DNA from 2 places in the Methylobacterium sp. Leaf111 genome. Region 2 is predicted to be linked to the other one. Evidence: predicted binding sites of a transcription regulator. Region 2 holds the regulator's gene; the other holds the start of a gene.
What was found. The regulator LexA, encoded in region 2, represses DNA repair genes until DNA is damaged. The targets are predictions, from matches to a motif close to TGTTCNNNNTGTGTTCNG.
Positions count from the first base shown of each region.

Region 1 (15,641 bases), on a different contig from region 2:
TGAGCGGCTCCGACGACGACCGCCCGCGATCCGGGCCGTGGACCCGGCGCGGCCTGCTCGCCGGGGGCGTCGGAGCGGCGGCGCTCGGAATTGTGGGGCTGGGGGCCGGCGGGATCCTCGCGCCGCCGGACGCGGTTCGGCACGATCGCCAGATCGCCGAGGCCCACCTCGCCGCGCGTCTGCCGGCGATCCGGGCGGCGCTCGCGGCGGCGCGGCCGGGCTTCGTGTTCCTGGCGGGCAACTCGCAGGCCGAGCTTCTCGGAGCCGCCATGGCGCGGCGGCCGGACGTGGTGAATGGCGGGATCGGCGGCACCTCGGCCCGCCGCTATGCCGGCGCGATCGACGGACTGGCCTTCCCCGTCCGGGCCGGAGTCGCGGTGCTGTTCGTCGGCACGAACGACATCCTGCGGCGGGCCGACCCCCTGTCGGCGCGCATGGCGGGCGGGTTCGCGGCGGCGACGGGCCGCATCGTGACGTGGCTGGCGGCGAATGCGGATCGGGTGCTGGTGGCGGCCGTGCCGCCGATCGGGCCGGAGGCCGGGGCGGAGCGCGATCCGGCGGCGGTGGCCGGCTACACGGCGCTCCTGCGTGATCTGTGCGCGCGGCAGGGCTGCCGGGTCTTCGACCCCTTCGCGGACCTGCGTGACGGTCCACCGGGCCTGACCACCCGGGCGGTGCCGCCGGACGGCGTGCACCTGCGCGACTACGACATTCTGGCGGCCGGGCTCGAGACGCACCTGCGCGCGCTGCGGGACGGAGCGCCGCCGGACTGAGCGGCCGGCGGGGTCACGAAGCCTGCGGAGGCGCGGACGAACCCCCGCGCGGGGTCCGTCAGTTGAACAGCGAGCCGACGCCGCCCTGGACGCGGCCGAGACCCTGCTTGGCCACCGGGTTGCCGGGCTCGATCTGCGCGGCGCGCTGGTAGCTCTCCACCGCCTCCTTCCTGCGGTTGGACTTCTCGTAGGCGAGGCCGCGATAGGCCCAGGAGGTGGCGTCCTTGTTGTTGACGTTGAGCGCCGCGTTGTAGTCCTCGATCGCCTTGTCGTACTGGTTGGTGGCGATCAGGCTCTGGCCGCGCGCCGCATAGGGCGCCGCCACGAAGGGATTGCGGTCGATGGCGGCGTCGAAATCCGCGATGGCCTGGGTGTTCTGCCCCTGTTTCTGCCGGACGAGGCCGCGCGCGTGGTAGGCCTCGGCCGATTCCGGCGCGAGGCGGATCGCCTGGTTGAGGTCGGTGGTGGCGCCCTCGAGGTCGCCCTGGGCGCGCAGCACGTTGGCGCGGCCGATATAGGCCGGGGCGTAGTTCGGATCGGCCGAGATCGACTTCGAGAAGTCCTGCAGCGCGGCGTCGTTGCGGCCGATCTGGCGGTTGGCGAGCGCGCGGTTGTTGTAGGCCGAGGCCGAATTCGGGTCGATCTGCACCGCCTTGGTGAAGTCCCCGATGGCGTCGTTGAACTGGCCGGCCCGGGCATAGGCCGCGCCGCGGGTGACGTAGGCCGCCGCGTCGTTGGGATTGCGCTGGATCACGTCGGTGAGCGAGGTGATGTTGACCGTGGTGGCGCCCGTCTGGTCGGATTCGAGCACGGCGAACTGGCGCGTCGCGGTGGCGCCGCCGCCATAGGTCTCGCAACCGGCCAGCGCGACCGCCGCGAGCGCCGTGGCTCCGATCAGCCCCGCCTTCGATGCCCGCAGCTTCAAAACCGTCATGGTCCTCGCTCCCCCCGGCGTCGCGCGCGACGCCGCCCTCGATTCGATTGCGTCCCGTGCCGAGCCCCGCATGGACGGGGCCGGTTGCGCCCGCACCCTCCCGCATCGCGGTGAATGCGCGCTTAAAGTCGGCGACGGGTTCCGCTCAAGCGGTCGGATGTGGCGAAGGTATGGCTTGCCGCGCGCGCCTGCACGAAACGGCTCCAAACGGCCGGCGGGACCGTCGGTTGCCGGGTGGGTGTCGCAATCGGGCCGCGGTTCGGGCGGCGTCTCAGGGTTTCGGCAGCAACTGGGTGACGTGGCCCATCTTGCGGCCCGGCCGGGCCTCGCCCTTGCCGTAGAGGTGGAGCTGGCTCCCCGGCCGGGCGAGGATCGCGGCCCAGTCGTCCACGTCGCCGCCGATCAGGTTGTGCATCTCCACCGCCATGCCGCCGACCCGGGCCGAATCGCCGAGCGGCCAGCCGCAGACCGCCCGGACGTGCTGGGCGAACTGCGAGGTCGTCGCGCCCTCGATGGTCCAGTGGCCGGAATTGTGGACCCGCGGGGCGATCTCGTTGACCACGACCCGGGCCGGGCCGTCCGCCTGGGGCACTAGGAACATCTCGACGGCGAGCACGCCGACATAGTCCAGCGCCTCGGCGATGCGGCGGGCGATGCCGATGGCGGCGGCCTCGGTCTGCGGCGCGATGCCGGGGGCGGGCACGCGGGTGACGGCGAGGATGTGGTCGCGGTGCTCGTTGGCGCAGGGGTCGTAGGCCGCGAAGGCCCCGTCGGCGCCGCGGGCGGCCACCACCGACACCTCCGCCTCGAACGGCACGAAGCCTTCCAGGATGCAGGGCGCGCCGTTGAACTCGGCCAGGATGGCGGCGGCGTCGACCGGCCCCTCGGCCCGGATCATGCGCTGGCCCTTGCCGTCATAGCCGAAGCGGCGGGTCTTCAGCACCGCCGGGCGGCCGATCTCTTCGAGCGCCCGGGTCAGGTCCTCGGCCGTGTCGACGGCCCGGAACGGCGCGGTCTCGATGCCGAGGTCGTTGATGAAGCGCTTCTCGGTCAGCCGGTCCTGGGTCGTGGCGAGTGCTGCGGCGTTCGGGTGCAACGGCGCCTTCGCGGCCAGGGCCTCGGCGGCCTGCGCCGGGATGTTCTCGAACTCGTAGGTGACCACGTCGACGCTCGCTGCGAAGCGCGCCAGGGCCGCGACGTCGTCGTAGGCCGCGATGGTGGCCTCGGCCGAGACGTCGAAGGCCGGGCTGTCGGCATCGGGCGCGAAGACGTGGACCCGCAGGCCGTAACCGGCGGCCGCGAGGGCGATCATGCGGCCGAGCTGGCCGCCGCCCACGATGCCGAGGGTCGCGCCGGGGCGGATGTCGGGGAGGGCGGTCACGGCGATTCGCTTTTCAAGGCAGGTTCCGGTTCACGGCAGATGGGAGTTTACGGCTGGTCGCTCTGCGGGGTTTCGGCGACGCTCGCGGTCTGTGCGGCGCGCCAGGCTTCGAGACGCGCGGCGAGGCCCGCATCGGTGAGGGCGAGGATGGCGGCGGCGAGCAGCGCCGCGTTGACGGCGCCCGCCCGGCCGATCGCCAGGGTGCCCACCGGGATGCCGGCGGGCATCTGCACGATGGAGAGCAGGCTGTCCTGTCCCGACAAGGCCTTCGATTCCACCGGCACGCCGAGGACGGGAAGGGGGGTCATCGCCGCGGTCATGCCCGGCAGGTGGGCCGCGCCGCCGGCGCCCGCGATCACCACCTGGAATCCTTCGGCCTTGGCGCCCTTGGCGAAGGCGACGAGGCGGTCGGGCGTGCGATGGGCCGAGACGATGCGGTCGTCATGGGCGACGCCGAGCGCATCCAGCGTCTCGGCGGCATGCCGCATGGTCGCCCAGTCCGACTGGCTGCCCATGATGATCGCGACCGGGGAGGCTCCCGCCATGGTCGTCAGATCCCTTCGCGATCAGGTGGTAAGACGGGCCGTGCGACGCGACGCGGCCCTTGGGAACGCCGAATACAAAAGCGGTGGCGTGCCCGCAAGGCGGCACCCGCCCGGACACCCGCCCGCCGGGGGCCCGGTCAGGCGATGATGTCGGGGGTGATCTGGTCCTCGAGATACGAGATCCGGTCGCGCAGGAAGAGCTTGCGCTTCTTCAGGCGCTGGATCTGCAGCTGGTCGGCCACCACCCCGACCTCGAGGGCATCGATCGCGCCGTCGAGGTCGCGGTGTTCCTGCTTCAGCCGCGCCAACTCGTCGGCGGGTTCCACCGACGCATCGTTATCGAACTGGACCGCCATCGCACCTGATGCCCCGGGACGCTTTCGCCGCAGACCATGCGACAGCCGCTCGGCCTGGGCAAGAACCCGCCGCGCCTCCTGCACAACCATCCGCCTGCACAAACATCCGTCAAGCCGAGCCGTCGATAGGCTTCGACAGCCGGCTGATCATATGCCAGTCTGGCCCCGTCGAAACGAGACAGGAGACACAGCTCATGTCACTGCAGACGCACCTGACCCAGCTCGCCCGCAAGCACGAAGCCCTCGAGCGGGAGATCCACGACGCCACCATCCGACCCTCGGCGAACGACCTGCGCATCGCAGAGCTCAAGAGACGCAAGCTCCACCTCAAGGACGAGATGAACCGCCTGCGAAGCGAAACCGACCAGCTGCATTAGCGGCCGTCTCACCCCCACCGCCTCATCTCTCGAGCGTTCGCCGCCGCCGCTGGTCCCCAGGGCGGCGGTTTTCGTGTCCGGTGTCTTCGCGCCGCTGGTCCCCAGGGCGGCGGTTTTCGTGTCCGCCGGCTTCGCGCCGCTGGTCCCCAGGGCGGCGGTTTTCGTGTCCACCGGCTTCGCGCCGCCGGTCCCCGGGGCGGCGGTTTTCAAGTCCGCCGGCTTCGTCTCGCGAAGCGCGGAAGCAAAAGCCTGCGCCTCGATCCGTTCGGCAGGATGGCGCAGCAGTCCGGCGGCGTAAATTCCGGTAGAGTGCCGAGAAACCGGCAGCACGACCGGTTCCGCGAGGACACGCCATGGACGCCACGCCCCACGCCCCGAATCCGCGGCCCGGCCGCTATGCCGAGACCCACGCCGCCTCGCTGGCCGACCCGGAGGCCTTCTGGCTCGAGGCGGCCCGGGCGATCGACTGGGCGAGCCCGCCGACCCGGGCCTTCGACGCGACGCTCGGCGCCTATGGCCGCTGGTTTCCCGACGCGACCCTGAACGCCTGCCACAACGCCGTGGACCGGCACGTCACGGCCGGGCGCGGCGACCAGGCCGCGATCCTGTACGATTCGCCCGTCACCGGCACCCAGCGCCGAATCACCTACGCGGACCTGCGCGATGCGGTGGCCGTGCTCGCCGGGGTGCTCCGCGACCTCGGGGTCGGCCGGGGCGACCGCGTCGTGATCTACATGCCGATGGTGCCCGAGGCCCTGTTCGGCATGCTCGCCTGCGCCCGCCTCGGCGCCGTCCATTCCGTGGTCTTCGGCGGCTTCGCCGCCAACGAACTGGCGATCCGCATCGAGGACGCCGCACCGAAGGTGGTGCTCGCCGCCTCCTGCGGCATCGAGCCGAGCCGCGTCGTCGCCTACAAGCCGCTCCTCGACGCCGCCCTCGCCGCCTCGGCGCACAAGCCGGCGGCCTGCCTGATCCTGCAGCGCCCGCAGGCGGCGGCCGACCTCGTGCCGGGGCGCGACCACGACTGGGCCGATACGGTGGCACGGGCGGAGACCGACGGCCGGCGGGCGGCCTGCGTGGACGTGGCGGCCACCGACCCGCTCTACATCCTCTACACCTCCGGCACGACGGGAAAACCCAAGGGCGTGGTGCGGGACACCGGCGGGTACTGCGTGGCGCTGGCCTGGTCGATGCCCAACCTCTACGCCGTGGCGCCGGGCGAGACCTACTTCTGCGCCTCCGACATCGGCTGGGTGGTGGGCCATTCCTACATCGTCTACGCGCCCCTCCTGCACGGCTGCACCACGGTGCTGTACGAGGGCAAGCCGGTGGGCACGCCCGATGCCGGAGCCCTCTGGCGGGTGGTTTCGGAGTCCGGCGCCGCCTGCCTGTTCACGGCCCCGACGGCGCTGCGGGCGATCAAGAAGGAGGACCCGCGCGCCGAGCGGGTGGGCGCCTACGACCTCTCGGGCTTCCGCTCCCTGTTCCTGGCCGGCGAGCGGGCCGACCCCGATTCCGTGGCCTGGGCCGAGCGCGCCCTCGGCCGCCCGGTGATCGACCACTGGTGGCAGACCGAGACCGGCTGGGCCATCGCGGGCAATCCCGTCGGCCTCGGCCGGCTGCCGGTCAAGCACGGCAGCGCCGGCGTGCCGATGCCGGGCTACGACCTCGCGGTGCTGGACGAGGCCGGCAAGCCGGTGCCCGCCGGCACGATGGGCACCATCGTCCTGCGGCTACCCCTGCCGCCGGGCTGTCTGCCGACCCTCTGGGGCTCGGAGGCACGCTTCCGCGCGAGCTACCTCGCCACGTATCCGGGCTGGTACGACACCTCGGATGCCGGCATCGTCGATGCCGACGGCTACGTCACGGTGCTCGGCCGCACCGACGACATCATCAACGTCGCCGGGCACCGGCTCTCCACCGGCGGCATGGAGGCGGTACTGGCGAGCCACCCGGACGTGGCCGAATGCGCGGTGATCGGCATCCGCGACGCCCTGAAGGGCGAGCAGCCCTGCGGCTTCGTCGTGCTGAAATCGGGCGTCGCGCGCCCGACCCAGGCGATCGAGGGCGAGCTCGTGGCCCTGGTCCGCGCACAGATCGGCCCCGTCGCGGCCTTCAAGCTGGCGCTCACCGTGCAGCGGCTGCCCAAGACCCGCTCGGGCAAGATCCTGCGCGGGACCATGAAGCGCATCGCCGACGGCGAGCCCTGGACCACCCCGCCGACCATCGACGATGCCGGCGTGCTCGACGAGATCGGCGCCAGCCTGAAGGACCGGGGGATCGGGGCCGGGTAGTCGGGCGGGCGGGTAGCCAAGCGCGCGCCGGCGCGCCACCTATGCGGGGATGCAGCCAAGCCGGAGCCCCGCATGACCGCCCGCCTGTTCGAGCCCCTGCGCCTCGACAACCTCACCCTCGAGAACCGGATCATCGTCGCTCCGATGTGCCAGTACTCGGCCCATGCGGGCCAGGCCGGCGACTGGCACCTGATGCATCTCGCTCAGATGGCGATGTCGGGGGCGGGGCTCCTCACCCTGGAGGCGACCGCGATCTCGCCGGAGGCCCGGATCTCGCCCACCGACCTCGGGCTCTATTCCGACGAGACCGAGCGGGCGCTGGGCCGCGTCCTCGACGCGGTGCGAGGCTACGCGCCGGTGCCGATCGCCATCCAGATCAACCATGCGGGCCGCAAGGCCTCCAGCCGCGCCCCCTGGGACGGCGGCGCGCAGATCGACCCCGAGGCACCGGATGGCTGGCGCACGGAAGCCCCCTCGGCCCTGGCGCACGGGGAAGGCGAGGTGGCGCCGCACGCCCTCGATTCGGAAGGGCTGAAGCGCATCCGCGACGGCTTCGTCGCCACCGCGCGCCGGGCCCTGCGCCTGGGTATCGAAGGCTTCGAGCTTCACGGGGCGCACGGCTACCTGCTGCACCAGTTCCTGTCGCCGCTCTCCAACCAGCGCACCGACCAGTATGGCGGCCCCCTCGCCAACCGGATGCGGTTCCCGCTCGAATGCTTCGAGGCGGTGCGGGAGGCCGTGCCGGCGGGCAAGCCGGTCTGGATGCGGGTCTCGGCCACCGACTGGGTCGAGGAGGGCTGGACCCTTGAGGAGACGGTGGAACTCGCCCACGCCTTGAAGCGCCGGGGTGCGGCCGCGATCCACGTCTCCACCGGGGGCCTCTCCACGCAGCAGAAGATCCCGCTCTCGGCCGGCTACCAGGTTCCGTTCGCCGAGCGGATCAAGACCGAGACCGGCCTCACCACCATCGCGGTTGGGCTCATCACCGAGGCCGCCCACGCGGAATCGATCCTGGCCGAGGGCCGGGCCGACGCGGTCTCCCTGGCGCGCGCCCTGCTCTACAACCCGCGCTGGCCCTGGCACGCGGCGGCCGAACTCGGCGCGCAGGTGCGCGCGCCGCGGCAGTACTGGCGTTCGCAGCCGCGCCAGTTCAAGGACCTCTTCACCGATACCCAGCACGGACAGCGCTGAGCGGGCCCCCGCGAAACCTCAAAGGCCCCGACCGCTTTCCTTCAGTCACCCCGCCGAAGCGGGCGTTTCCCGAGAGATCACGCAGCATGGACGACGACGACGTCACGACCTTCGCGGTGGAACGAGTCCGCCTCGACATCGAGAACGGCATCACCCTGATCTCGGGGGCCGACGACGAGGAGGAGCCGGCGGGCTACTTCATCATTCAAATCGAGAAGGGCGATCCCGACGGGCCGCTGATCGAGGTCTTCGGCGAGGACCTGACCCAGTCGGACGGCGTCACCCGGCTCGAACTCGGCCTGCGCCACCTGCAGTTCGCTTTCGACCCGCGCAGCACCATCGGGGCCGAGATGCCGTCCGTCCGCATCGAGTCCCGCACGGAGATCCCGGAGGGCGTACGCGCCCGCCTGTCCGTGGCGTTCGGCAAGCGCGCGAAACGCGCCTGAGACCCGGGCTTGCGCGAAGCGCGCCTGAGACCCAGGCCAGCCCGCGTCAGGTTCAGCAGCAGCGAGGCGAAGAGGCAGTCCGTGGCGATCAAGGTCGGCGACTACGTCGCATCCGAGGACAACGAGGCCACCATGACGGTGGTGGCCCTGGAAGGGGACCGGGCGCTCTGCCGCTGGTTCGTCGACGGCGACGTCGACGGCGACGAGAGGCAAGCCTGGATCGACCTGGCGGCGCTGACCGTTCTGTAGACGGGGCGGCACCGGACCCGGAGGGAACATGTCCGAGATCGAGGAGAAGCGGCGCGAGATCGCCGAGCTGATCGCGCTGGAACTCGGCCTCGGCGACCTCGAAGCCCTGAGCGCGGCCGACCGCGCCGCCGTGGACCGGCAGACGGCCGAGACCATCGCGGGCTGCGGGGCGGACAGCCCGGAGCCCGCCGACTGCACCGAGGCCAACATCCGCCTGCGCGGCCTGCTCCAGCAGTACCGCGCCCTGCAGATCCTCCGCAGCGACGAGGCCGATGCGCGGCTGGCGGAGGAGGGCGAGGTCTTCGGCCGCGAGGACGATGCCTGATATCGGCTCCGCTCGATCGAAGCGGCGCCCGGATCGGCAGGCCTGCGCGGCGCTCGAGCGAAGCCCCGATCCGCCATCCCGAAGGGATCGGACGGATTGGGTCTGTGCGGTCCCTCAGCGCGCCACCGCCCCGACCATCGGGCCGAGGGGGCGGCTGAGGTCCGAGCGGTTCATCGACGGGGCGTAGAGGCTCGACACGCTGCCGTCGAGGAAGAGCGCGTTGCGGCAGCCGAGGGTGTCCTTGTACAGGCGCGCGAAGGCGCCGAAGCTCACCGGCCGCTCCGAGATCGCGAACACGGCGGTGCGGCCGTCGTCGCGGACCCCGACCCCGTTGCGGATCTTCTGGCTCGGGCCGTCCGCGGAGATCTTGGGGTGGATATGCCCGTCCACGACGAGCATCGGCCCCGACTGCGTGGCGAAATCCGGCTTCGGGGCGCTGCGCAGGTAGCGGCCCGTCTCCATCACGCCGGCACGCTCGCCCTTCACCCAGAAGATGCCGTTCGGCTTCAGGTGAAAGTTGCCCGGCCCGTTGGCGGTGGAAACGCCCTTCAGCTCGCGCCCGTCCTCGATGTAGAGCCCGACCGGGGCCTGGCCCTTGTCGTACATGCCGGCATTCATGGCAAAGCGCAGGGACGCCCCCTGCTTCTCCGCCAGGGTCGAGAGCGAGGAATAGGGCAGGCCATCGGCCCCGAGCCAGAACAGCCGCACCCGCTCGCGGCGCAGGTCGACCGTGCAGACGGTGTAGGCCTCGCCCTCCGCCTGGACGGCCCGGCAGGGCGCCGGGACAGGGGCGGCCGCCGGCGCGGCCCTGGCCGGACCGCCGAGGGCGAGGCAGGCGGCGCTCAGGAGGGCGGCGCGCAGAAGGGCGGGGACCGGGAAACGGCGTATCCGAACGCGAGCCCGCACGACATCCTGCACCATGGTCACCCGCATCCCCCTCGACCGCGCCCGCCGGAGGATCGTGGCGGCCGGCCCCGCTTCCTCGCCCGAAACCCCGGGCGATTTCAAGGGCGGCCCGATGTCCGGGGCGACCACCGGGGCCGGGCAGGGCTCGGCGCGCTTCACGATGACGGGAGAGTCGAAACGCGCATGAACCCTTCCGGGTGCCACCGCGTTTGTGCGTCCAAGGGGACGTTTCGGCTTCTTTCGGAGACGATGTGATGAAACGAGTTGTTCTGGCCTCGGCGGCCATGATCGGCGCGCTCGCGATGATTCCCGCCACCGCGGAAGCGCGCGGCGGGTTCGGTGGCGGCGGTTTCCACGGTGGCGGCTTCCACGGCGGCGGATTCGGAGGCGGCGGCTTCCGGGGCGGCTTCGGTGGCGGTGGATTCCGGGGTGGCTTCGGCGGCGGCGGCTTCCGCCATGCCGGCTTCGGCTATCGCGGCGGCTTCGGCGGCTATCGCGGTGGCTTCGGTGGCTACCGCGGCGGATATTACGGGCGCGGCTACGGGCGCGGCTACGGCTACGGGCTCGGCGGCCTGGGTCTCGGCGTCGGCCTCGGCCTGGCGGCGGGAGGTCTCTACGGAGGCTACGGCCCGGGCTACGGCTACGGCTACGCCCCGGTGGGCTACGGCGCCTACGATTACGGCTACGGCGGCGGCTGCTACACGGTCCCGCGCGTGCGCTGGACCCCCTACGGCTACCGCCGGGTGCTGGTCGAGCGCTGCTACTGATCGGATCGCCTGATCGGCGTTTTTCGAGGGGCCGCCGCGTGCGGCCCCTTTTCGTTGGCCGCTGGTCCGCGCCTCAGCGACGCCTCTCCTCCCGGCGCATCGGCATCGCGTCGATGGTCTCGAACAGCGCGTCCGCCGGGATCGGCGCCGTCGCGGTCCGCTTGGCCTCGCCGTCCTTGCCCACCAGCACCACGCGAAACCCGTCCGCGGGGAGCCCGAGGACCGCCCGCAGGCGCCGTGCCTCGCTCGTGTCGCCGAACGCCTCGCGGATCACGAGATCGCGCTCCATCATGCCGGCTCGGGCTGTCTCGAGCGCGGCACGCTGGGCCGTGACCCGGGGATCGCCGGGCTCGGGCGCGGAGATCACCAGAACCCGGGACGTCCAGCGCTCGCGCGCCAGCGGGTTCTCCGCCGCCTGGGCCGCCGTGACGCCGAGCAGCATCGCCCCGATCGTTCGCCATCCGCGCGCCATCCCGATGTCTCCCGTGCCCGTCGCCGTTCCGGGACAACGCGCGGAGGGGCCGCCGGACCCGTCGCCCGACCTGCACGGAATTGTCATCGGCTGCCGCCGTCCCATCTGTCGGGAGATCTCCCGACGGGCGCGTCCACGGCGCGCCCGTCGCCTCTCGCGAACCCCATCGCGAAAACCCTGGAGCCGCCCCATGACCCACGTGAATCGCCGCATCGTCCTCGCCGCCCGTCCGCACGGTGAGCCGAACGCCTCGCATTTTCGGCTCGAGGAGGCGCGGATGCCGGTGGCGAAGGCGGGCGAAGTGCTGCTCGCCAACCGCTGGCTCTCCCTCGACCCCTACATGCGCGGACGCATGAGCGCGGCGAAATCCTACGCCGAGCCGGTGGCGATCGGCGATACCATGGTGGGCGCCACCGTTGCGGAGGTGATCGAGTCCCAGCACCCCGACTACCGCGTCGGCGAGACGGTGGTGGGCTTCGGCGGCTGGCAGGACTTCGCCGTCTCCGACGGCCGTGGCCTGCGCCGCCTCGATCCGGACGCCGCCCCCGTCACCACCGCCCTGGGCATCCTCGGCATGCCCGGCATGACGGCCTATACGGGGCTCCTCAACATCGGCAAGCCCAAGGCCGGCGAAACCGTGGTGGTGGCCGCGGCCACCGGGCCGGTGGGCTCCCTCGTCGGGCAGATCGCCAAGCGCAGGGGCGCGCGGGCGGTGGGCATCGCGGGCGGCCCCGAGAAATGCGCCTTCCTGCGCGACACCCTCGGCTTCGACGCGGCCATCGACCACCGCGCCGAGAACTTCCCCGACGCGCTGGCCGCCGCCTGCCCCGACGGCATCGACGTCTATTTCGAGAATGTCGGCGGCGCGGTGTTCGACGCGGTGCTGCCGCTCCTGAACAACTTCGCCCGCATCCCGGTCTGCGGCCTGGTCTCGGGCTACAACGCCACCGAGCTGCCGCCCGGCCCCGACCGGGTGCCGGTGCTGATGCGCGCGATCCTGTCGAAGCGCCTGCACCTCCAGGGCTTCATCGTCTGGGACTTCGCCGCGCAGGAAACGGCGTTCCTGGAGGAAGTCGGGGGCTGGCTGCGCGACGGCCTCGTGGTCCATCGCGAGGACATCGTCGACGGGCTGGAGAACGCGCCGGAGGCCTTCGCGGGCCTGCTGCAGGGTCGGAATTTCGGCAAGCTCATCGTCCGCATCCGCTGAGCGAAGGGCAAGGCGCGCTTCCGAGGCGCCCTGCCCCCTAAACAGAACAAAAATAGAACATACAGATCCCCCCGATTCCCTGAGAGTCTCGGGGACAGCCCGCCGACCGCGATTGCCGCCGGGGCCCGAGAGGCCCATGACAGGGCGGCGACCCGGTCGTTCGGGGCCGCAGCGCGCAGTGAGATCGATCGGTAGGAGAGAGCGGCATGGCCGGCAGCGTGAACAAGGTGATCCTGGTGGGCAATCTCGGGCGCGACCCCGAGACACGGCGCCTCGCCTCCGGTGATCCCGTGGTCAACCTGCGCATCGCCACATCGGAGTCCTGGAAGGACAAGATGTCGGGCGAACGCAAGGAGAAGACCGAGTGGCACTCGGTGGTGATCTACAACGAGAACCTCGCCCGCGTGGCGGAGCAGTACCTGCGCAAGGGCTCGAAGGTCTACATCGAGGGTCAGCTCCAGACCCGCAAATGGGCGGACCAGTCCGGCGTCGAGAAGTACACCACCGAGGTGGTGCTCCAGCGCTTCCGGGGCGAACTGACCCTTCTCGACGGCCGCAGTGGCGGCGGTGAAATGGGCATGGACGAGGAGAGCGGCGGTCAGATCAGCCGTGGCGGCGATTTCGGCGGCGGCGGCGGTGGTGGCGGACGCGGCGGCGACCGCGGCGGGGATTACGGCGGCGGTCGCCCCTCGGGCGGCGGCGAGCGCCGGCCCGCCTCGGGTGGCGGTGGCGGCGGCTCGAAGCCGAACTTCGACCTCGACGACGACATTCCGTTCTAGGGTCGACCCCGCGTCGTTGATCGCGCGGGACGCCAGGTCCCGACGGTCATCGGCGCGGCTCCGGGATCAAATCGCCGCCTCGTTCGTCTCCTGTAAAGGCCAAGCTCGCCGCGCCATCCGGCGCGGGGACTGTGGCCGGCTAGGCAGGGGTTCCCGTGAGCATCGGACTGATCGCGCTTCTCGATGACGTCGCGGGTCTCGCCAAGGTGGCGGCGGCCTCCCTCGACGATGTCGCCGCCCAGGCGGGCCGCGCCGGCGTGAAGGCGGCCGGCGTCGTCATCGACGATGCCGCCGTGACGCCCCGCTACGTGGTGGGCTTCGCCGCCGAGCGCGAATTGCCCATCGTCGGCCGCATCGCGCTGGGCTCCCTGCGCAACAAGCTGCTGTTCCTGCTGCCCGCCGCCCTGGCGCTCGGCGCCTTCGCGCCCTGGGCGATCACGCCCCTGCTGATGCTCGGGGGGGCCTATCTCTGCTACGAGGGCACCGAGAAGGTCTACGAGGCGCTGTTCCCGCACAAGGCCCATGCCCACGCGGCGAAGCGCGACGAAGCGGCCGGCGATGCCCAGGCCCTGGAGGATCGGAAGGTCTCCAGCGCGATCAAGACGGACTTCATCCTCTCGGCCGAGATCATGGCCATCACCCTCGCGGCCCTGCCCGAGGGCTCGATCTGGATGCGCGCGGCGGTCCTCGCCGTGGTGGCGGTGGGGATCACCGTCGCGGTCTATGGCGGCGTCGCCCTGATCGTGAAGGCGGACGATGCCGGGGTCGCGATGGCCGCCAACGGGTCGCGCTCGGCCTTCGGCAGCCTCGTGCGCGGCCTCGGCCGCGCCCTGGTCAAGGGCATGCCGGGCTTTCTCAAGATCCTGGCCATCGTCGGCACCGCCGCGATGATCTGGGTCGGCGGCGGCATCCTGGTACACGGCCTCGAGGGCTACGGCCTGCCCCAGATCGGCCACGCCATCCACGCCGTGGCGGCCGGGGCGGCGGGCGTCGCCGGTCCCCTCGCCGGGACGGTCGAGTGGCTCGTCACCGCGGCGGGCTCCGGCCTCGTCGGTCTCGTAGTCGGCGCGGCCCTGATCCCGGTGACGAGCTTCCTCCTGGCACCGGCCTGGAACAGCCTGGCCCGGCTGCGGACCCGGGCCGCCTGAAATCTAGGAGGCACCGCGCAGGTGGGCGATGTGCCGAACCGCGAGTTCGTAGCCATGGGTGCCGAAGCCCGCCATCACGGCGGTCGCGGCGAGTGAGACGTAGGAGTGCTGGCGGAAGGCCTCGCGCCGATGCACGTTCGAGATGTGGCACTCGATGATCGGCACCTCGCAGGCGTTCAGGGCATCGAGGATCGCGATCGAGGTGTGCGTGTAGGCACCCGGATTGATCACGATCCCGGCCGAGCCCACCCGGTAGGCCTGGATCCAGTCGATGAGCTGGTGCTCGGCATTGCTCTGGTGACAGGCGACCGCGAGGCCGAAGCCGGCGGCCAGGGTTCGACACCGGGCTTCCACATCCGCCAGCGTCTCGTGCCCGTAGATGTGGGGTTCGCGCTGGCCGAGAAGGTTGAGGTTCGGGCCGTTCAGGATCAGGATCGTGTCGTGCATGGACGCCAGTCTTAAGGCGGGTGGACGGGCCCGGAAAGGGTCCTGTCGCGCTCGGCGCGGTGCGCTTGCGGTCTCCGCCCGCGCGGGCCATGCCGGGCGGGGAGGGGCGCCCATCGCCGCATCCGCACAGGAGGACGTTTCATGAACGAGCCCGTCGTCATCGCCGTCGCGATCACCGGCTCGGTGCCCCGCAAATCCGACAACCCGGCGCTGCCGGTCACGGTGGCGGAGCAGATCGCCTCGACACAGGCCGCCTACGCCGCCGGGGCCACCCTCGCGCATATCCATGTGCGCAACGACGACGAGACGCCGTCCTCGGATCCCGATCGCTTTGCCGCCGTCCAGGAAGGCTTGCGCCGGGCCTGCCCGGGTATTGTGGTCCAGTTCTCCACGGGCGGGCGGGGGCGCGACCCGGCGAGCCGGGGCCTGTCCCTGTCGCATCGTCCCGACATGGCCTCGCTCTCCACGGGGTCGGTGAACTTTCCGACCATCGTCTACGAGAACCCCACGACCCTCGTGACGGACCTCGCGGGTCAGATGAAGCGGTTCGGCGTGCGTCCCGAGATCGAGATCTTCGACCTGTCGCATCTTCACGGCGCCCTGCGTCTCGTGGAGGCCGGGCTGATCGATGATCGCCCGCACGTCCAGTTCGTCATGGGCGTGAAAGACGCCATGCCGGCGGACCCGCACCTCCTCGACCTCATGCTCGGCGAGATGCGCCGCATCCTGCCCCGGGCGACCTGGACGGCGGCCGGGATCGGGCGGCATCAGGCGAAGGTGATGGATTGGGCGCTCGCCCGCGGGGTGCATGCCGTGCGGACCGGCCTCGAGGACAACATCCGGATCACCCGGGAGCGCCTCGCCAGCGGAAATGCCGAACTCGTCGCCCTGGCGGCGGAGACCGTACGGCGGCACGGCCGTCGGGTTGCCACGCCGGCGGAGGCCCGCGCCTTCCTGGGCCTGGGGCAGGCGTGAACGTCGAAAGCCCGCCCTGGATTTCACCGGGGCGGGCTTTTTGTTGAGTTTGGTTGCGGGGACAGGATT
Region 1 covers NZ_LMNE01000045.1:210,626-226,266, reverse strand. Annotated here, with positions in the region: gene ASF41_RS17910 (SGNH/GDSL hydrolase family protein) at 1-773, shown strand, start outside; gene ASF41_RS17905 (tetratricopeptide repeat protein) at 832-1,707, opposite strand; gene ASF41_RS17900 (5-(carboxyamino)imidazole ribonucleotide synthase) at 1,979-3,088, opposite strand; gene purE (5-(carboxyamino)imidazole ribonucleotide mutase) at 3,136-3,633, opposite strand; gene ASF41_RS17890 (YdcH family protein) at 3,771-3,989, opposite strand; gene ASF41_RS17885 (YdcH family protein) at 4,184-4,366, shown strand; gene ASF41_RS17880 (propionyl-CoA synthetase) at 4,720-6,660, shown strand; gene ASF41_RS17875 (NADH:flavin oxidoreductase/NADH oxidase) at 6,733-7,851, shown strand; gene ASF41_RS17870 (hypothetical protein) at 7,938-8,297, shown strand; gene ASF41_RS25710 (hypothetical protein) at 8,379-8,546, shown strand; gene ASF41_RS17865 (hypothetical protein) at 8,575-8,871, shown strand; gene ASF41_RS17860 (phosphodiester glycosidase family protein) at 8,986-9,792, opposite strand; gene ASF41_RS25145 (hypothetical protein) at 9,791-9,964, shown strand; gene ASF41_RS17855 (hypothetical protein) at 10,032-10,544, shown strand; gene ASF41_RS17850 (DUF4174 domain-containing protein) at 10,618-11,016, opposite strand; gene ASF41_RS17845 (NADP-dependent oxidoreductase) at 11,207-12,223, shown strand; gene ssb (single-stranded DNA-binding protein) at 12,430-13,002, shown strand; gene ASF41_RS17835 (DUF808 domain-containing protein) at 13,158-14,150, shown strand; gene aroQ (type II 3-dehydroquinate dehydratase) at 14,154-14,597, opposite strand; gene ASF41_RS17825 (3-keto-5-aminohexanoate cleavage protein) at 14,739-15,572, shown strand.
Region 1: ssb (single-stranded DNA-binding protein) is a predicted target of LexA. The motif match lies at 12,266-12,283, and genes of this name have one in related genera.

Region 2 (15,641 bases):
TCCCGCTCCGCGGAGTCGAAGGGCTACACCTTCCACTACGAGGCGCTGAAGGGCGGCAATGACGACGTCCAGATGCGGTCCGACTGGTTCATCCCGCTCTGCACCGGCGACGAGCGCCTGAAGGGCGCCGACGGGCAGAAGGTCCATCCGACGCAGAAGCCGGAGGCACTGCTTGCCCGCACGCTCCTGTCGGCGACGAATCCCGGCGACGTGGTGCTCGACCCGTTCTTCGGGACCGGCACCACCGGTGCGGTCGCCAGGCGCCTCGGCCGGCACTTCATCGGCATCGAGCGCGAGACGGTCTACGCCGAGGCGGCCCGCGCCCGCATCGACGCCGTCGAACCCCTGTCGCAGGCCGCCCTGCTGGTGGCTCCGAGCAAGCGCGCCGAGCCCCGCGTCGCCTTCCTCAGCGTCATCGAGGCCGGGCATATCCGCGCCGGCGAGACCCTGACCGACGCGCGCGGCCGGCACAGCGCCATCGTGCGTCCCGACGGCACCCTGATGGCCGGACCGGCCACCGGCTCGATCCACAAGATCGGCGCCCTGGTGCAGGGCTTTCCGGCCTGCAACGGCTGGGATTTCTGGCATGCGACCCGGAACGGCAAGCCGGTGCTCATCGACGTCTTCCGCGCCCAGATGCGCTCCGCCATGGGCTCGGCCGCCTGAGGGGCGCCGGTCAGCGCGACCGCGGTCGTCCCCGTCTGCGGGGGGTGGCCGGGGGTGCCGCCTCGGCCGGGCCTTCGAACTCGTCGATCGACCCGTCGGGAATCGGGGCCGGCGCCGGGCGCGGGGCGGGCTTGGGCACCGGGCGGAAGCGCGGCGACGCAGCGGGTGCCTCCGGCTCGGGCTCGACGAAGAGCGGCGTATCCGTGAGGCTCCGCATCGCCTTCGGTCTGCCGCGCTTGGCAGCCCTTTCCGCCAGCGGCTCCGCGGCCTCCGGCTTCGGATCGAAGGCGTGTGCCAGGACCTTCTTCATCACGCCCGGCAGCGGTTCCTCGTCGAGGTCGCGGCGCGGCGTGAAGCGCAGGCCCGGCGGCGGCGGCGTGCTGAGCGCCACCTTGGCGACGAACACCGTCAGCTCCAGGGGGAAATGCGTGAAGCCGTGTCGGACGAGGCCCGGCAGCCGCCGCCAGCGCGCGTCGAGCGGCGCGTCCAGGAGGGCCTGGGCCGGATCGTAGTCGGGCTCCCAGGGGCTCATCGGTGGTTCGGCCATGGAGCCCAGCAATCCTTCCGGCGGCCGGGTGCGCAGCAGGACCGCCTCGTCGCCGCTGCGGATCGCCACGAAGGCCGCACCCCGGCGCAGGGTGCCCTTCACGGCCTTCACCTTCCTGGGGAAGGTCTCCTGAAGGCCGAGGGCCCGGGCGCGGCAGGGGGCCATCCAGGGGCAGAGGGCGCAGGCCGGGCGCTTGGGCGTGCACAGCGTGGCGCCGAGATCCATCACCGCCTGGGCGAAGTCGCCGGGCCGGTCCGCGGGCACGAGGGCCTGGGTCAGCGCCCGGATCTCGGGGCGGGCCGCCGGCAGGGTGGTCTCGACGGCGAAGAGCCGGGTCATCACCCGCTCGACATTGCCGTCCACCGCCGCTTCCTGACGGTCGAACGCGATCGCCGCGACGGCGCCCGCCGTGTAGGCGCCGATGCCCGGCAGCTTGCGCAGGGACGCGGCCGTGTCGGGAAAACGCCCGGCCGCCGCCACCGCCCGGGCGCAGGCGTGCAGGTTGCGGGCCCGGGAGTAGTACCCGAGCCCGGCCCAGGCCGACATCACCGCCTCCTCGGGCGCCGCCGCAAGGTCGTCGACGGTGGGGAAGCGCGCCAGGAACTTCGCGAAATAGGGTTTGACGGCCGCGATCGTGGTCTGCTGCAGCATCACCTCCGAGAGCCAGACCCGGTACGGATCGGGCGTCTCGCCCGGCAGCGCCCGCCAGGGCAGGACGCGGCGGTGCCGGTCGTACCAGGTCAGGAGATCCGCGGCCTCGGGGGCTGGAACTGGGGTGTGGGACACGGGCACCGGCGCGTGAGGGGGAAGCCCGTCCATAGACCGCCGGCCGGGTGCGTCCAAGGCCGACTTCTCCAGGGCCGACCTGCCTGAACGTGTCGTCGGGCGGGGGGGGCGGCGCCCCGCTTCGGCCGGACGGAACGGCATGCTAACCATTGCGGGCGATATCGGAGCCTCGATCTCGTCCCGGTCGGACACTACGGAAACCCTGCGCATGGCGCGTGTCAAACCCCTCGCCGAGCTGCTGGAGGGCTGCATCGGCCCCGCCTTCGCGGCGCAAGGGTTCGCCTCCACCGACATTCTGGCCGCCTGGCCCGAGATCGTCGGGGAGCGGCTCGCGCGGTACTGCCAGCCCTCGAAGCTCGAATGGCCGCGCCGGCGTCGGCGCGAGGAGGAGGGGCGCCCCGATCCCGGCACCCTCGTGGTCCGGGTCGAAGGCGTGTTCGCCCTCGAATTGCAGCACCTCGCGCCGGTGGTGATCCAGCGCATCAATGCCCATTACGGCTGGGCCTGCGTCGGCAAGATCGTGATGCGCCAGGGACGGGTCGACCGGATCGGGCGTCGCCCCGCGCCGCCGGTGGTGGATCCCGTCCGCCGCGGCGAAGTGGCGCTTGCGGTCCAGGCGATCGAGTACGACGCCCTGCGAGACGCCCTCGACCGCCTCGGAACGGCGGTGGTGGCGACAACACACAAGCGCTAGGCGCGCCGCGCAGCCTTGTCAGGACGCCTGCAGGATTCTACCGCATCGCTGACGAGAAGATTAGGTCCGCGACCGGAGCCCTCCCGATCATGATCACCCGACGCGATGCCCTGAAAGCCACCGGCCTTGCCGTCGGCGCGGCGATCCTCCTGCCCCGGTTCACCCTCCCGGCCGCGGCGGAGGACGCGAACCTGTCGACCCTAATGGAGCCCGGTCCGCTCGGTGACGTCTGGCTCGGCCCGAAGGACGCCAAGGTGACGATCATCGAGTATGCCTCGATGACCTGCTCGCACTGCGCCGCCTTCCACAGGAACACCTGGCCGGCCCTCAAGGAGCGCTACATCGACACCGGCAAGGTGCGCTTCACCCTCCGCGAGTTCCCCCTCGACCCGCTGGCGACGGCGGCCTTCATGCTGGCCCGCTGCGACGGCGATGCGAAGTACTATCCCATCACAGACCTGCTCTTCGACCAGCAGCAGGCCTGGGCCTACGTCCAGAAGCCGCAATCGCCGGTGGATGCCATGGAGCAGATGCTGCGCCAGGCCGGCTTCTCGAAGGAGAAGTTCGAGGCCTGCCTGAAGGACCAGAAGCTCTACGGCGCCGTCAACGCAGTGAAGCAGAAGGGCATGGACACCTTCAAGGTCGATTCGACCCCAACGTTCTTCATCAACGGCGAGCGCTTCAAGGGCGAGATGACCATCGAGGGCATGGAGAAGGTGATCAAGCCCCTCCTGGGCGCGTGAGATCCCCGAAGCGGGTCCGTCGCGGCGAGGGCCTCGCCCGCTGTCGTTGGCCCGGTGCGAGAACACCGGGGGGCGGATCGGCAAAACCGCGATTTCTCGTGGTGCGACAATATCTTACGTAAGGTCGAGGGCGCCTTGACACCCAAGGTGGGCGAAACTATGGTGCGCCCCGCTTGAAGGAGGCGTTCCGCCGGTTCCCTCCGCTCTCGCCAATGTGAGTTCTCGCCGTGAGCGGCAACGAAACTGCGGACGAAGGCGGGGACGGGCGGAAGAAAGCACTGGACGCGGACCTCTCTCAGAGGCTCAAACGTCTTGAGACGCAGATTGAGCGGAAGCGGCCGAGTGCCCCTCCCGGTCATTCGACGCGTCCCGGTCCTTCGGCCGGGCCCTCTCCTCTCGGCCAGGCGATGCGGCTCTCGACCGAGTTCATCGCGGGCGTCCTCGCCGGGGGCATTCTCGGTTGGATGTTCGATCATTACCTCGGGACGAAACCCTGGGGACTGATCGTCCTGCTGATGCTGGGGTTCGTCACCGGCGTCTACAACGTCATGCGCGCCTCGGGGTCTCTTCCCAAGGTGCCGACCAAGGAAGAGGACCGCTAGCGGTTCTCGGGGAAGCGCCGCGCACGCGGCGAACCGAATTGAAATCATGCCGCTCGCGCGGCACCGGTGGTGGCGGGCCGTCTGGCCGGCCGAGAGTCAGAAGGGCGGGAGCGGCAATGGCCGTAAAGATGGATCCGATCCACCAGTTCGAGCTCAAGCCGCTGGTCTCCTTCGGTCATATCGGCAACCAGGAGATCGCGTTCACCCAGTCCGCGCTCTACATGTTCGCCGCCGTCGGGATCATCGCGCTGATCACCGTCGTGGCCACCGCCCGCCGCTCGGTGGTGCCGGGCCGCATGCAGTCCATGGCCGAGATCTTCTACGAGTTCATCGGCTCGACCCTGCGCCAATCCGCCGGTCACGGCTCCGAGCGCTTCATGCCGCTGATCTTCTCGCTCTTCATGTTCGTGCTCGTGCTGAACATGCTCGGCATGATCCCCTACGCCTTCGCGGTGACCAGCCACATCATCGTCACCTTCGCGCTGGCCTTCCTCGTGATCGGCACCGTCATCGTGTACGGCTTCATGGCCCACGGCACGAAGTTCCTGAAGGTGTTCGTTCCGTCGGGCGTGCCCGGCTGGCTCCTGCCGATGATCGTCGCGATCGAGATCGTGTCCTTCATCTCGCGTCCGATCAGCCTCGCGGTTCGTCTCTTCGCCAACGTGCTGGCCGGTCACATCGCGCTCAAGATCTTCGCGGGCTTCGTCCCGGCGCTGCTCGCCGCCGGCGCTTGGGGGGCCATCTCGCCGCTGCCCCTGGCCCTCAGCGTCGCCGTCACGGCTCTCGAGTTCCTCGTCGCCGGTCTGCAGGCCTACGTCTTCGCGACGCTCGCCTCGATCTATCTCAGCGACGCCCTGCATCCCGGCCACTGAGCCGGGTCATCCCGGCCGAGGGCCGGGACACCCCCTTCCGTCCCCGGTTCGCGATCGCGGCCGGATTTCTCTCCACGCAACGACGACACGGACACCAGGAGCAATTTGATGGATCCCTTAGCTGCCAAGTACATCGGTGCCGGCCTCGCCTGTCTCGGGATGGCGGGCGCCGCCATCGGCCTCGGCAACCTCTTCGGCCAGTTCTACGCCGGTGCGCTCCGCAACCCTTCGGCCGCCGACGGCCAGCGCGGCAACCTGCTCCTCGGCTTCGCCCTCACGGAAGCGCTCGGCATCTTCTCGCTGCTCGTCGCGCTGCTGCTCCTGTTCGCCGTCTAAGACACGCTCGTCACGGATCTCGAACCGATACCGGACCGGACGCCGCCTCCCGCAGGGATGGCGGAGGCGTCCGGTCCCCACTCCTTGAATTTACGCGAAGGACGTCATGGCTCAGCCGGCCCATTCGACCGCAACGCATGAAGGCTTCGTCGCGACGCCGGCCGCCGAACATGGCGGCGGTTTCCCGCCCTTCGAGAGCCACACCTTCGCGTCCCAGCTCATCTGGCTCGCCCTCGCCTTCGGGCTGCTTTACTACCTGATGGACAAGATCGCGCTGCCGCGCATCCAGGCCATCCTGCACGACCGCGCCGTGCGTCTGTCGGGCGATCTCGACGAGGCGCAGCGCCTGAAGGCCGAGGCGGATGCCGCCGGAGCCGCCTACGAGAAATCCCTGAGCGATGCGCAGGCCAAGGCGCAGGCCATCGCCCTCGAGACCCGCACGGCCCTCTCGCAGGAAGCCGAGACCAAGCGGAAGGCGCTCGAGGCCGAGCTGAACGCCCGCATCGCCGCCTCCGAGGCGACGCTTCGCACCCGCACCGCCGAGGCCATGGGCAACGTTCGCGGCATCGCCGGCGAGACGGCCTCGGCCATCGTCGAGCGCCTGACGGGCCGCAGCCCCGACGAGGCCGCCCTCGCCAAGGCCCTCGACAGCGTCTCCTTCCCGCACTGAGGCGGACGCCAAACCATACCTGACCGGCAGGACCCGAGGGGCGAAGACCCCGCCGGACCGCCGGACACCATCGAGTTGGGACGACGAGCATGTTGTTGGAAGCCGAATTCTGGGTCGCAGTCGCCTTCGTCCTGTTCATGGCCGTGGTCTGGAAGGTCGGTGGCTTCAACCAGATCACCAAGGGGCTGGACGGCAGGGCCAGGCGCGTCCGCCACGAACTCGACGAGGCGCGTCGCCTGCGTGAGGAGGCCGCCGGCGTCCTCGCCGATTACAAGAAGCGCCGCGCCGAGGCCGAGCGCGAGGCCGAGGCCATCGTGGCGTCCGCCCGCGAGGAGGCCCAGCGGATCGCCGACGAGGGCCATGCCCGCCTGAACGACTTCATCGCCCGTCGTACCAAGTCGGCCGAGACCAAGATCGCGCAGGCCGAGGTCCAGGCGACCGCCCAGGTTCGGGCCGCCGCTGCCGACGCCGCGGTGAAGGTTTCGGAGGTCATCCTGCGCGAGCGCATGCAGGGTGAGACGGCCGAAGGCCTCGTCCGCCAGAGCCTCGGCGAGGTTCGGACCCGCCTGCGGGCTTGATCCTTCCCTCTGCGACACCAGGGAAAGCCGCCGCGAGGCGGCTTTTTCGTTTTCGGCGCCGTCCCACGCCGGCGGCGTGCTAGAAGGCCGCCCCGATCGCGCCGGCGCCACGCCGCAGCGGAGTTTCGATGCAGCCGATCATTGCGATCCAGAACCTGTCCAAGGTCTACGCCTCAGGCCTCAAAGCCCTCGACGGCATCAACCTCGACATCGCCGAGGGCGAGATCTTCGCGCTTCTCGGTCCGAACGGGGCCGGCAAGACGACGCTGATCAGCATCGTATGCGGCATCGTCACGGCGAGCGCCGGCCGCATCCTCGCGGGTGGGCACGACATCGCCCGGGACTATCGCCAGGCCCGCCGCATGATCGGCCTCGTGCCGCAGGAGCTCACCACCGACGCCTTCGAGACGGTTTGGGCGACGACGAGCTTCAGCCGCGGGCTCTACGGCCTCAAGCCGGATCCGGCGCATATCGAGCGGGTCCTGCGCGACCTCTCCCTGTGGGAGAAGCGCGACGCGCGGATCATGACCCTGTCGGGCGGGATGAAGCGGCGGGTGCTCATCGCCAAGGCCCTGAGCCATGAGCCGCGCATTCTCTTCCTCGACGAACCCACCGCCGGCGTCGACGTGGAACTGCGCCGCGACATGTGGCGCTTGGTGCGCTCTCTGCGCGACACGGGCGTCACCATCATCCTCACCACGCACTACATCGACGAGGCCGAGGAGATGGCCGACCGCATCGGCGTGATCCGCAAGGGCCAGATCATCCTGGTGGAGGAGAAGGCCGAGCTGATGCGCAAGCTGGGCAAGAAGCAAATGACCCTGAACCTGCAGGAGCCGCTCGCCGCCCTGCCCCCGGCCCTGGCGCGGCACGATCTCACCCTCAAGCCGGGCGGACAGGATCTGGTCTACACCTACGACACGAAGGGCGAGCGCACCGGCATCACGGCGCTGCTGGCCGACCTCGCCGCCGCCGGCATCCGCTTCCGCGACCTCCAGACCAGCCAGTCCTCGCTGGAGGAGATCTTCGTCGACCTCGTGAAGGAACGCGCATGAACTGGTACGCGGTCCGCGCCATCTACGGCTTCGAGATGGCGCGCTTCTGGCGCACGGCGCTGCAGAGCATCGTGGCGCCGGTCATCGCCACCTCGCTCTACTTCGTGGTCTTCGGAGCGGCCATCGGCTCGCGGGTCGCCTCGGTGGACGGGGTCGCCTACGGCGCCTTCATCGTGCCCGGCCTGATGATGCTCTCGCTCCTGACGCAGAGCATCGCCAATGCTTCGTTCGGCATCTACTTCCCGCGCTTCGCCGGCACGATCTACGAGATCCTCTCGGCGCCCGTCTCGCCGCTCGAGATCGTGCTCGGCTATGTCGGCGCGGCGGCTTCGAAATCGATCCTCATCGGCCTCATCATCCTGGCCACCGCCGCCCTGTTCGTGCCCCTGCGGATCGAACATCCCTTCGTGATGGTGCTGTTCCTGCTCCTGACGGCGGTCACCTTCAGCCTGTTCGGCTTCCTGATCGGCCTCTGGGCCGACGGCTTCGAGAAGCTGCAGCTGGTGCCCCTCCTCATCGTGACGCCGCTGACCTTCCTCGGCGGCAGCTTCTACGCCATCGAGATGCTGCCGCCATTCTGGCGTGCGGTGAGCCTCGCCAACCCGGTGGTCTACCTGATCAGCGGCTTCCGCTGGTCCTTCTTCGGCACCTCGGATGTCGGCGTCGGCGTCAGCCTCACCATGGCGTTGATCTTCCTGATCCTGTGCCTCGCCGGCGTGACCTGGATCTTCCGGACCGGCTACCGCCTGAAGACCTGAGGCGCGGTGGTGCCCTCTCAGGGCCGCTGGGCCAGGAAATCGATTACGCCCGTGCGGTGACCGCGGTCGCCCACGGCCGTGCTGTGGTCGCGGTTCGGAAGTTCGACGGCGGTGCCGTTCGGAAACAGCGCCGCCAGCGCCGGACCCGAGCCCGAGACGGTGTCGAGGGTGCCGGTCGTCACCAGGGTCGGTGACGAGATCTCGGCGACTTCGGCGCGCGACAGGGTCTGGCGCGAGCCGCGCATACACGCGGCCAGGGCCCGCAGGTCGCTCTTCGTCTGCTCGGCGAAGGTGCGGAACGCGGCGGCCGTCGGGTTCGGGGCCGGTGCGCCGGGCTCCGCCTCCAAGGCCTCGGCGATCCCGTCCGGCAGGCCCTTGCCTTCGATCAGATGCAGGCCGAGACCGCCGAGCAGCAGCGAACGGACGCGCTCCGGCGCATCGAGGGCCAGGAACGCGGCGATGCGCGCGCCCATCGAGTAGCCCATGACATCGGCTTTGGGGATCCCGAGATGGTCGAGGAGGCGGCGCGCGTCCTGGGCCATGAGGTCCGCGCCGTAGACCTCCGGATCGTAGAGCTTCTGGCTCTCGCCGTGCCCCCGGTTGTCGAGGGCGATGGTGCGGTAGCCGGCCTGGGTCAGGGCCCGGACCCAGAGCGTGTTGACCCAGTTCACCGCATGGTTCGAGGCGAAGCCGTGGATCAGCAGGACCGGGTCGCCCGACCCGCCGACGGCGGGGACGTCGATGTAGGCGAGGGAAACACCGTCGGAATCGAAGCGCTGCATGGGCTCGGGCCTTATCGATCGGGGCATGGTCCCGCCTCCTTGAACCGTCGGGCGCGCGGACGGAAGCCCACCGGTGGCGCATGGGCGCACATGAAAGCGGCGGCAGGTTGCCCTGCCGCCGCGTTTCGCCGAACCGGATCGTCCGATCGGATCAGAAGGTGATGCCGGTCTCCAGCATGTAGCGCTCCTGCGAGGTCTTCAGGCCGCTGCGGCCGAAGCCGAGGCCGGGCGTGATGTCGTAGAGCTGCACGGTCGAGAACTCGCCACGGACGAAGTAGCGATCGAAGGTGAAGGTCGGGGTCACGGTGAAGGAGAAGGCCGAGCTGCCGGCGCCGTAGAGCACCGAGGTCTGACCGAACGGATTGTTGCGATTGCCGCTCTGGCTGATGTACTCCACGCGGCCCGCGAGGGCGAAGTTGTCCGTGAAGGCGTAGCTGGCGAGGAGGGCGCCGCCGATAGTTTCGGCACCGGCGAGGCCGAGGACGGCGTTCTGCTCCACGTTGGTGTACTGGACGTACGGCGTCACGATCCAGGGACCGTCCGCATAGGTGTAGTTGGCACTGATGATGCTGCTGTTCTGCAGCGAGACGGGCGTGGCGTACTGGAAGCGAAGGCCGCGACGACCGAACGGGTCCGCGAAGTCGAAATTGGTGTAGCTGGAGAAGTGCGTGCCGCCGTTGATGCCCACCGTGTTGGCGGGGTCGATCTTGTAGGTGATCGCACCCGTGACCCAGTTGATCTCGCCGGAATAGAAGCCGTCGGTCGCGGCGAACGAGGCCGCCCACGGACCATCCGAGTAGTTCACCTGCACACCCTGGTTGATCACGTTCTCCTGGCCGAAGAGGAGGCCGCGGGAGATGTTCAGGTTCTGGAAGGTGAACGGCAGCTCGGAGCCGATCAGGGTCGGCATCCGACCGCCCTGGATCGACCAGTTGTCGTTGATCACGTACTTTCCGAACACGATCGGCGCCGGGGAATACAGCAGGTCCGTCTGGTCGAAGGTGCCGTAGATCGGCAGGCCGAGGCCGGGGATCGAGTAGGCGCCGAAGGCGGCGTAGAACTGGAACGGGCCGTCGGCCTTCTGGATGAAGCCCATCAGGTTCGAGACGTCCACGCGGCCGGCCCGGTCACTCGGCAGCGGAGCGGGCGAGAACGTGTACTGGTTGGGCTGGGTGTAGAAGTAGCCGGTGACCGCACCGCCGACATAGACGTCGCCGAAGGCGCCGAGTGTCAGGCAGGACGGGTTCGGGTTCTGCTTGATGACGCCGCCATAGGCCGGGAAGGTGATCTCGGCCTTGCACGGCGCGGGCGGGGCAGGGACCGCCAGCACCTTCGCCGGCATGTCGGCCGCGAAGGCGCAGACCGAGGACAGCAGGACGGCGGAAAGGGCGAGAAGCGAGCGCTGCATGGCGATGGGAACTCTGCGGGAGGATCTGCGTTACGGCGACGTTCTCAAAGGTTCCCGTTTACGGCAAAGCTATCCTTTGTGCAGACGCCTATTTTTCGGGCAATTGAGGCCGCTCGAACTGGGTTTCGTTCGTGGTGTTGCCGCAATGGAACAGGTCTGAGCACCAGATTCGGTCTCGACGATTGTCCTCTGCTTCCGAAGTGGCGCGACGGTCAGGTCTGATCTGCGGCCGACCGCATTCGCCCGGAGGGGGCGCTGCGGGCTGATCGGCCCGGAATGTCCGGGACCTTTCCATCCTCCCGCGGCGGCGTCGCTTGCCGCCGCGTCCGTGCGCTGGCATCAGCACGCACGATGAAAGACACGCAGCCCTACGGCACTTACGCTCCCACAGGCCTCGTCGCGCGCATCGCTCGGCAGACGGGCCGGATCTCCTACGCGAGCTGGGCCGGGCGACGCCTCGCCCTGTTCCTGCGCCGCGTGGCGATCGGGCTGCTGCGCGGCGCCCCTCTGGACGTCGAACGCTACGGCGCCCGCATGCGGCTCTACCCCTACAACAACAACTGCGAGAAGAAGGTGCTCTTCACGCCGCAGTTCTTCGATCCGGAGGAGCGCGCACTTCTCCGGGCGAAGCTTCAGCCCGGCTGCACCTTCCTGGATATCGGCGCGAATATCGGTGCCTACGCGCTGTTCGTGGCGGCCTTCGCGGGGCCGCGCGCCCGGATCCTGGCCGTCGAGCCGCAGCCGGACGTGTTCGACCGCCTGACCTACAACATCGCTCAGAATCCGTTTGGAACGGTCAAGGCGGTGGCCTGCGCGGTCGCCGACAAGGCGGGGGAACTCACCCTGTTCGTGGATCCCCGCAACCGGGGGGAATCGAGCCTGAAGATCGTCGGGACGAACGAGGGCGCGCAGATTCGTGTGCCGGCCGTGCCCCTGCTCGATCTCGCCCTCGGCGAGGGCATCGCGCGCATCGACGCCATGAAGCTCGACGTCGAGGGCGCCGAGGACCTGATCCTCGAACCCTTCCTGCGGGCCGCCCCCGCGAGCCTCCACCCGCGGCTGCTCATCGTCGAGAACGGCACCGACCAGTGGCAGATCGACCTGCCCGCCTTGCTCGAGCAGCACGGCTATCGCCGGATCGCTCGCACCCGCCTCAACCTGATCTTCGAGCGGGCCGACTGACGGGCCCGCGCGGTTCTTCTGGGACGCGCGCCCTACAGCACCGGGATGGCGTCGGCCACGGCGATGCCGACCGGGTCGATGCGGCAGCGATGGGCGTGGACGGCGACGCCGGCCGCCCGAGCGGCCTGAAGCGCCCGGTCGAAGGCAGGATCGAGGTCCCGCGCGGCATCGAAGCGATCCGCCCACATCTGCACCACGATGATGACCATGGCACGGCCCCCGGCCTCGACGACGGCCGCGAGGTCCGTCATGTGGCGGGCGCTGCGGGCGGCGACGCAATCGGGAAATTCCGCGAGGCCGGGGCTGCGCATCAGGTGACAGTTCTTCACCTCGACATGGCAGGGCGGCATCCCCTCCCCGGTGGCGAGGAAGTCGACCCGGCTGGCCCGGGCGTAGCGGACTTCGGGGCGCAGGCCCGTGTAGCCGGCGAGGCACGGCAGGCCGCCGGCGGCGAAGGCCTCCGCCACCAGGGCGTTCGGCCGCATCGTGTTGATGCCGACCCATTGCCGGCCGCCGGGCAGATCCGCCTCCACCAGTTCCCAGGAAAAGGGGAGCTTGCGCGTCGGGCTCCGGACGTCGGACAACAGGGCCCGCGCGCCCGGCACCGCAAGTCCCAGCATCGCCCCCGGGTTGGGGCAATGGGCCGTGATCACGGACCCGTCGGCAAGCTGCAGGTCGGCGAGAAAGCGGTTGTAGCGACGCACCAGGCGCGCCTCGATCAGGGGCGAAGGGAAGCGCATCGCGGGTCCGGGGCAAGAAACGGGTTGATACGGGCCCCCGTCGACGGGGAATCGGGCCGTCGTGAGGCGCCCGGGCTGGTCAGTACCGACCGGATGCGACAGAATTCGCGCGGCGCGCCCGGGTCGATGACCGGGAAAGCCGCAGTTCGTCCGCGAGGCCGCCATGTTCAATCTGTTCGACATCCTTCAGGCGCAGGCGGGCCCCAACGCGCAGGGTTTCGGACGGCAGTTCGGTTTGTCGCCGGAGCAGAGCCTGCGCGCGATGGAAGCCCTGCTTCCGGCCCTCACGATGGGGCTGCAGCGGAACGTCGCCCAGGATCCGACCGGCTTCGCCCACCTCTTCAATCTCGTCGGCCCCGCCGCGCCGAAGGCGTCGAGCGCGACGCCGCAGATGGACATGCTGGTCCAGCAACTCTTCGGCTCGCCCCATCTGAGTCAGGCCGTTCTGCAGCAGGCCGCTGCCGTCAGCGGCGTGGCGATGCCGGCCTTGAAGCAGATGCTGCCGATCATGGCCGGCATGGTGGTGGCGGGGATCGTCCACGTCATGATCAACCAAGCGCCTGCCGCGGCGCCGGTCCCGCGCGCCGAGGCGAACCCCTTCGGCTTCCCGCCCAATGCCTGGTCGGAGATGATGCAGGCGTTCCTGAACTCCGGCGCCAAGGCCCCGAAGCCCGCGACGCCCTCGCCCCAGGCACGGCCGCGTGCGGCGTCGACGTGGCTCGCGGCTTCGCCCCGGCCGGAGTCCGCCGGGCCGGACAGGTCGGCCACGGAAGCGCCCTTCGACGTGATGCAGCAGATGTTCCAGACGGGCCTGGAGGTGCAGCAGGAGAACGCCCGCGCGATGCAGCGCCTGTTCGATACCTTCTGGCAGGATCCCCGCAATCCCACCGAGACGGGCGGCAACGGTTCGGGTGACCGGCCCAAGGCAGGGCGCACCGGGCAGCGCTAGCTGAAGACCCGCCGTCGGCGACGTCGGCGACGCCGGCAGAGGACGGCAGAGAACCGATCGTCGCCGGGCCATCGACCCGAGGGCGCTGCGCCCGGGCGCCCTGCCGACCGGTCTAGACGCCGGCCGTCCAACTCGTTCGTCGGATCGGGGCACCACTCGGTCGCAGCGATGGCCGCAGCGGCAGGCCGGCGTGGCGCTCGGGCGACGCCCGGATCCGCCCTTGCCGAGGGGATCGAACGGATCGGGCCCGAGAGGCTTGAGATGGGAACCCTTGCAGAACACTTACGGAACGTTTAACGTGTTCGTGGTTTGTTTCTAGTGCCACCCGCCGCGATCCGTGGCGCTAACGAAGAGTGTCCCGCATGTTGACGCGTAAGCAGCTGGACCTGCTCCAGTTCATCCAGCTTCGGATGCGCGAGAGCGGCGTTCCCCCGTCGTTCGACGAGATGAAGGATGCCCTCGACCTGAAGTCGAAGTCGGGCATTCACCGCCTGATCACGGCCCTGGAGGAGCGCGGCTTCCTGCGCCGGCTGCCCAACAGGGCGCGGGCCATCGAGGTGATCCGGATGCCGGAGAGCCTCGGGGGGAATGCGGGCGCCCCGCGCGCCGCTCCGGCCTCCGAGGTTCGCCGCTTCACGCCGAGCGTGGTCGAAGGCGGCAAGGGCAAGGGCAAGGGCTTGCCGGCCGGCGCATCGGTGTCCCGACTGCCGACCACGCAGGCCACCGACGAGAGCGGTCGGGCCGTGACCATCCCGGTGATGGGTCGGATCGCGGCCGGTACGCCCATCTCGGCCATCCAGGAACAGAGCCATTCGGTGACGATGTCGCCGGATTTCCTGGCCGGCGGCGAGCATTACGCCCTGGAGGTGCGCGGCGATTCGATGGTCGATGCCGGGATCCTCGACGGCGACCTGGTGGTCATCCGCAAGCAGGACACCGCCAATACGGGCGACATCATCGTGGCCCTCATCGACGACGAGGAGGCGACCCTGAAGCGCCTGCGCCGGCGTGGATCGTCCATCGCCCTGGAAGCGGCGAATCCGGCCTACGAGACGCGGGTCCTCGGGCCGGATCGGGTGCAGATCCAGGGACGTCTCGTCAGTCTGGTGCGCCGCTACTGAAGGGGGTCCCCGTCCGGTTCATCGCCGGACGGATCCGACGGATCGCGGGTGCGATCGGGGATTTCCGGTAAGACCGACGCCGGCGGTGTCGAAGATGGCAAGGACGTTCCCGGCGGGTCCACCGGCTTGCGCAGAGGCGTCGCACGCCAGGGCACGACATCCCCGGGATGCTTCGCGGAGGCGAGGGACGGCCCATCGCGGGTGAGGTGAATCGCGGTCGCACCGTGCGATTCCAGGAAATCCCGGTCGATGACGATCGATGCGGCGCAGCCCCCGGGCGCGGATTGCCGGGTGATCAGGATGTCGGCCCTGGCGCAGTCCTCTCCGAGGGCACCCTTGTCGGTGGTCAGGGCGAGCACGCGGCCGTCGGGTGTGGTCAGGGTACAGCCCAGGCGATCGCAGCGCGCGCCCTCGAACCCCGTTACGTCCTGCACCCGTCGGTCGTCTCCATCGGCCTTGAGCCATTGCGCGAGCACGAAGGGGGGCGGCCGGCCAAGGGTGGCGAGCCGCCCGTTGCGCTGGCGGATGGCGGCGCCCGCCCCCTCCCGATCGACGTAGATGTCGTAGCGATCCGGGGCAGCCGCACAGGCGATGCCGATCGCTGCCGGAATGAGGCCGAGCCAGCGCAGCGACGAGGCCGGGAGCGTCAGGACGATCAGGGCAGCGGCCAGGAGGCCGAGGGCCCCCGTGCCGAAGGCCGGGACCACGACGACGGCGTTGCCGAAGCCCGCGATCCAGGTCGAGATGGTCAGCATCCCCCGCACCGCCAGGCCCATGGCCCACCAGACCGGCTGATCCAGCGCGAACGGATAGGCGAGGATGCCCAGAACCGCTGACGGCATCACCGCCAGGGAGACCAGCGGCAGGGTGAGCGCATTGCCCACCAGCCCGAAGGGCTGCACCGTCTGGAAGTGGTAGGTGGCGAAGGGCGCGGTGGCGATCTGGGCCACGAGCGTCGTGGCCAGGGTGCCCAGGACCGCCGCGGACGCCAGGGCGAAGATCCGGGGGAGCAGGCCGGCACCGTCGCGCTGCCGCCCGCGTCCGGCGATCAGCGGCGCGCAGGCGATCAGGCCGGCCACCGCCGCGAACGACATCTGGAAGCTCGGGCCGAGGAGGCCGTCCGGCTCGCGGGCCAGGGCGATCAGGGCGGCG
Region 2 covers NZ_LMNE01000024.1:11,271-26,911, forward strand. Annotated here, with positions in the region: gene ASF41_RS14405 (site-specific DNA-methyltransferase) at 1-666, shown strand, start outside; gene mutY (A/G-specific adenine glycosylase) at 677-2,032, opposite strand; gene ASF41_RS14415 (DUF721 domain-containing protein) at 2,208-2,693, shown strand; gene ASF41_RS14420 (thioredoxin domain-containing protein) at 2,783-3,436, shown strand; gene ASF41_RS14425 (AtpZ/AtpI family protein) at 3,664-4,038, shown strand; gene ASF41_RS14430 (F0F1 ATP synthase subunit A) at 4,155-4,910, shown strand; gene ASF41_RS14435 (F0F1 ATP synthase subunit C) at 5,019-5,246, shown strand; gene ASF41_RS14440 (ATP synthase subunit B) at 5,353-5,916, shown strand; gene ASF41_RS14445 (ATP F0F1 synthase subunit B) at 6,009-6,494, shown strand; gene ASF41_RS14450 (ABC transporter ATP-binding protein) at 6,623-7,549, shown strand; gene ASF41_RS14455 (ABC transporter permease) at 7,546-8,307, shown strand; gene ASF41_RS14460 (alpha/beta fold hydrolase) at 8,325-9,089, opposite strand; gene ASF41_RS14465 (outer membrane beta-barrel protein) at 9,241-10,503, opposite strand; gene ASF41_RS14470 (FkbM family methyltransferase) at 10,849-11,679, shown strand; gene sfsA (DNA/RNA nuclease SfsA) at 11,712-12,419, opposite strand; gene ASF41_RS14480 (DUF937 domain-containing protein) at 12,583-13,368, shown strand; gene lexA (transcriptional repressor LexA) at 13,731-14,489, shown strand; gene ASF41_RS14490 (ComEC/Rec2 family competence protein) at 14,483-15,641, opposite strand, start outside.